Regions from separate parts of the Roseomonas sp. WA12 genome, predicted to be linked through region 2. Evidence: predicted binding sites of a transcription regulator. Region 2 holds the regulator's gene; the other holds the start of a gene.

Region 1 (2,397 bases), 1.7 Mb from region 2:
CTGGAGCTGGCCTACTTCGCTGGCGCGCTGACCGTCTTCGGCATGGCGCTGCTGCTCTCGCGGCTCGTGGCGGGACGGAACCTGGCGGAATCGGGGTTGTTCGCCCTCAACTGCTCCTTCGGAAACACGCTGATGATGGGCGTGCCGGTGGTGCTGGCGACCTTCGGCCCCTCCGGCATCGGGCCGGCCACGGCGATCATCGGGCTGTACTCCCTGGTGATGCTGCCGCTGACGACGATCGTGGCAGAGATGGGGATGTCGGCGGGCGCCTCGCCCATGCGGGTGCTGCGGACCACGCTGCACTCGGTGGTGCGGAACCCTGTCGTAATGGCCGTGGTCGCGGGCAATCTCTGGGCGATCCTGCTGCCGGCGCCGCCGCTGTTCCTGCAGCGCTTCCTGGAGATCCTGGGCGGGGGCACGAGCCCGCTGCTGCTCTTCTGCCTCGGCGCCTCGTTGCGGGACTTCCAGATCCGGCGGGACTGGGTGGATGCGCTGGTGATCACCTTCTTCAAGCTGCTGGTGCTGCCGCTGCTGGTGTTCGGGCTGGGGCGGCTGGCCGGGCTGCCGCCGCTGGACCTGGCCGTTGCGGTGATCCTGGCTTCCATGCCGACGGGGGCGAACGCCTTCCTGATGTCGCGCCGCTACGCGATCGGCATGGAGCGGTCGGGGGCCGCCGTGCTGCTCGGCACGATGATCTCGGTGGTGACGCTGACCCTGGTGCTGGGATGGGTCACCACCTTCGGTGTGGCGAGGCCGTGACGGCCGTTGGGCCGCCACGGGAGTGCGTACTCAGTGCAGGCGCAACTCGCCTTCCGCATAGGTGAACTCGGCCGGGCGCCATAGGGCGGCGGAGGCGACGCGGACGGAGTAGAGCTTTCCCTCGATGTCGCGGCGCCAGAAGTCCAGGAAGCCGTGCAGTTCCGGGAAGCTCGGGGCACGGTCGATCTTCTGCCAGATGAAGCTTTGAAGAACGGTGGGGTGGTCCGGTAGCCGGTAGAGAATCTCGGCGGTGGTCAGATGCCATTCGGGGATGCGGACGACCTGCTCGATGCCCCTGAGATGCATGCCCTTACCTCCTCAACCCGGCGGCAACGGCGCCGCCCATGGCCGATGGTGCCATGCGATATGAGAGGCGGAAGACAATAAATTTTTCATATCAATGCTTTGGCACTCTCGCTCCGCGAGTGCTGCCGGACTTGACGGAAAGGGGGGTGATCCCCTAGATCGCTGGCACTCACCGGGGGCAAGTGCTAACGGGCCCTCGGGGGCCCTGGCCCAGGCTTCCCGGCCGGGTTCATCCCAAGAGATCAGACTGAGGAGAGAACCGCATGACGAAGTTTCGTCCCCTGCACGATCGCGTTCTCGTCCGTCGCGTGACGGCCGAAGAGAAGTCCAGCGGCGGGATCATCATCCCCGACACCGCCAAGGAGAAGCCCCAGGAGGGTGAGGTCGTCTCCGTCGGCGCCGGCGCGCGCAACGAGGCCGGCCAGGTCGTGACGCTCGACGTTAAGGCTGGCGACCGGATCCTGTTCGGCAAGTGGTCGGGCACCGAAGTCAAGCTCGATGGTGAGGAGCTCCTGATCATGAAGGAGTCCGACATCATGGGCATCGTGGAGAAGGCCGCCTGATCGCTCCGTAAGGAGCTGATCGGCGCTTTCCCAACACAAGAAAGGACATTCAGATGGCTGCGAAGGACGTCAAGTTCGGCGCCAGTGCCCGCGAGCGCATGCTGCGCGGCGTGGACATCCTGGCCGATGCCGTGAAGGTCACGCTGGGCCCCAAGGGCCGCAACGTCGTGCTCGACAAGAGCTTCGGCGCGCCGCGGATCACCAAGGACGGCGTGACCGTCGCCAAGGAGATCGAGCTGGCCGACAAGTTCGAGAACATGGGCGCGCAGATGGTGCGCGAAGTGGCCTCGAAGCAGAACGACTTGGCCGGCGACGGCACCACGACCGCGACCGTGCTGGCCCAGGCCATCATCCGCGAGGGTGCGAAGGCTGTGGCCGCTGGCCTCAACCCGATGGACCTGAAGCGCGGCGTCGACAAGGCCGTGGCCGTGATTGTCGCTGACCTGCAGAGCAAGACCCGCAAGATCACGACCTCCGCCGAGGTCGCCCAGGTTGGTTCGCTCTCCGCCAATGGCGAGACCGAGATCGGCCAGATGATCGCCGAGGCGATGGAGAAGGTTGGCAACGAGGGTGTCATCACCGTCGAGGAAGCCAAGTCCATCCAGACCGAGCTCGACGTCGTCGAGGGCATGCAGTTCGACCGCGGCTACGTCTCCCCGTATTTCATCACGAATGCGGAGAAGATGATCGCCGAGCTCGAGAACCCGTACATCCTGATCCACGAGAAGAAGCTCTCCCAGCTGCAGCCGATGCTGCCGCTGCTGGAAGC
Region 2 (2,397 bases):
GCCTCTCCTGGCAGGGTGGCGGGAGGAACACGCCCGGCCCTGCCCCTGTCAACGTGGCCACCCGTGCCGCCTCCGCAGCCCCGGCCTCCCCCGGTGGCAGCCAGAGGGCCAGCATCGTCGCCCAGGCCCCAACGGAGGGAAGCCCGCGTCCCCCGGCAGCGCGTTCCGGCATGCCTTTCGCCTCGCCCATGGCGTCCTCTGCGCTTTGCAGGCCCGCATTGGGCAGTGCGGCCTGCGACGGAAGGATGTCGCGACTGTGACGGAGTGTGGCAGTTCCTGCTTTGCAACCGATAAATGAAACGCCTGGGATTGCAGGCATGGTTCAGGCAGGACGCGTTGACGGGACGGCAACCCCTTCCTAGCTTATGCGGTCCATCATCAGTGCGGAGTTCTGTCCCGGAATGGGCGCCCAGCCCAAGCAGCCAGCTGGCATCCTCCCGCCCAGGGCCACCCTGGGATCTTCGGCGGGAGTGTCCTCATCGGGCGCCCTGCTGCCGGGACTGGATAATCGCAGCGCGTCGATCCTGCGCCAGGTGGTGGAGTTGTATGTCGAGACTGGCGAGCCCGTGGGCAGCCGCACCCTCTCGCGCCGCCTGCCGCTCGCTCTCTCCCCCGCCACCATCCGCAATGCGATGGCGGATCTCGAAGAGGCCGGGCTGCTCTACGCGCCCCACACCTCCGCGGGCCGCCTGCCAACCGAGCGCGGTCTGCGCCTCTTCGTGGACGGGCTGCTGGAATTCGGCGACCTGACGGATGACGAGCGGGAGGCGATCTCCATCCGCTGCGCCGCCTCCGGCCGCTCGATGCAGGACACGCTGGCCGAGGCCGGCCAAATGCTCTCGGGCCTCGCCGGGGCGGCGGGGCTGGTGGTGGCGCCGAACGCCGAATCGAACATCCGCCACATCGAGTTCGTGGCCCTCGGCCCCGGCCGCGCCCTGGTCGTGCTGGTGGGGGAGCGCGGGCAGGTGGAGAACCGCATCATCGAGGTGCCGGCCGGCCTTCCCGCCGGCGCCCTGGCCCAGGCGGGCAACTACCTCAACGCCCGGCTGAACGGCCGCACCCTGGACGACGCCCGCGACCTCGTCTCCTCCGAAATCGCGGCGAACCGCACTGCGCTGGACGCGCTGACCAGTCAGGTCGTCCAGTCCGGCCTTGCCACCTGGGCGGGCGGTGGCGGTGGCTCGCTGATCCTGCGCGGTCAGTCCCGGCTGCTGCAGAACATCGACCAGGCGACGCGCGTGGCCGAGATCCAGTCCCTGTTCGACCGGTTGGAGGCGCAGGAGACGATGCTCCGCCTGCTGGAACTGGCCCAGCGCGGGCAGGGCGTGCAGATCTTCATTGGTGCCGAGAGCGGGGTATTCGACACCGCCGGCCTGTCCATGGTGGTGGCGCCCTTCCGCAACGGGCAGGAAAAGATCGTCGGCGCCATCGGGGTGATCGGGCCGACGCGGATCAACTACGGGCGGGTGATCCCGGTGGTGGACTACACCGCGCAGGTGATCGGGCGGATGCTGGGGTGACCGCCCCAGGAGAGAGAATTCCTTCTCTTCCCTAGGGGTCCTCAGGACTTCTCATGCAGGGCCAGCCTGGATTCAGGCCGGCTCGACCGGCGCCGTGCCCAGTGCTTTCAGCACCGCGCCACGCAGTCCCTCCAGCTTGCGCTCGTTCTCCACCTTCAGGCCGAACAGGTCCTTCACGTAGAAGACGTCCACCGCCCGCACGCCATAGGTGGTGACATGGGCGGAGGCGATCTGCACGCCCTGGCCGGAGATGGCGGCCGTCACGTCATGCAGCAGGCCCGGCCGGTCGCGGCCGTTCACCTCGATGACGGTGTGGGTGTTGCTGGCGTGGTTGTCGATCACCACGCGGGGCGGGACGGTGACGGCGCGGAGGCGTGCGGGCTCGCGCTTCACCTTGCTGATCTCGTCGTTGATCCGCATGCGGCCCGAGAGTGCCTGCTCGATCATGACCGAGAGGCGGGCGAGGCGGTGCGGCGCATCCAGCGCGCCACCGGCCGCGTCCTGTACCCAGAAGGTGTCGAGCGCCATGCCGCTGGTCATGGTGTGGATGCGGGCATCGACGATGCTGGCGCCGGCGACCGCGAGCGCGCCCGCGATCTGGCTGAACAGGCCGGGATGGTCGGCGGCATAGACCGTCACCTCCGTCACCGCGCGATCCTCCAACACCTCGGTGCGAACGGTCAGCGGCGCACCGGTCGCCTCGGCTTCCCGGATGAGGGAGGCGTGGCGGGCATGGGTGTCTGGGTCAAAGGAGAGCCAGTAGCCGGGGTAGCCGAGGGAGAGGAAGTGCTCCACCTCCGCCTGCGGGCGGCCAGCCAGTGCGGCAGCGGCGGCTTCGCGGGCGCGGGCCACGCGCACATCGCGCTCGGGCACGGAG

What was found. Region 2 encodes HrcA, which represses chaperone genes, less so after heat shock. Its sites were predicted from a motif close to GTTNGCACTCNCNNNNNGNGAGTGCNAAC; they were not measured.
Region 1: a site for HrcA is predicted at 1,227-1,255, ahead of groES (co-chaperone GroES). Genes of this name have one in related genera too.

What each region holds. Positions count from the first base shown of each region.
Region 1 is NZ_CM135108.1:2,921,112-2,923,508, reverse strand. It holds gene ACVBD7_RS14080 (AEC family transporter) at 1-759, shown strand, start outside; gene ACVBD7_RS14075 (usg protein) at 790-1,065, opposite strand; gene groES (co-chaperone GroES) at 1,329-1,628, shown strand; gene groL (chaperonin GroEL) at 1,682-2,397, shown strand, end outside.
Region 2 is NZ_CM135108.1:4,582,350-4,584,746, forward strand. It holds gene hrcA (heat-inducible transcriptional repressor HrcA) at 471-1,520, shown strand; gene ACVBD7_RS21705 ([protein-PII] uridylyltransferase) at 1,593-2,397, opposite strand, start outside.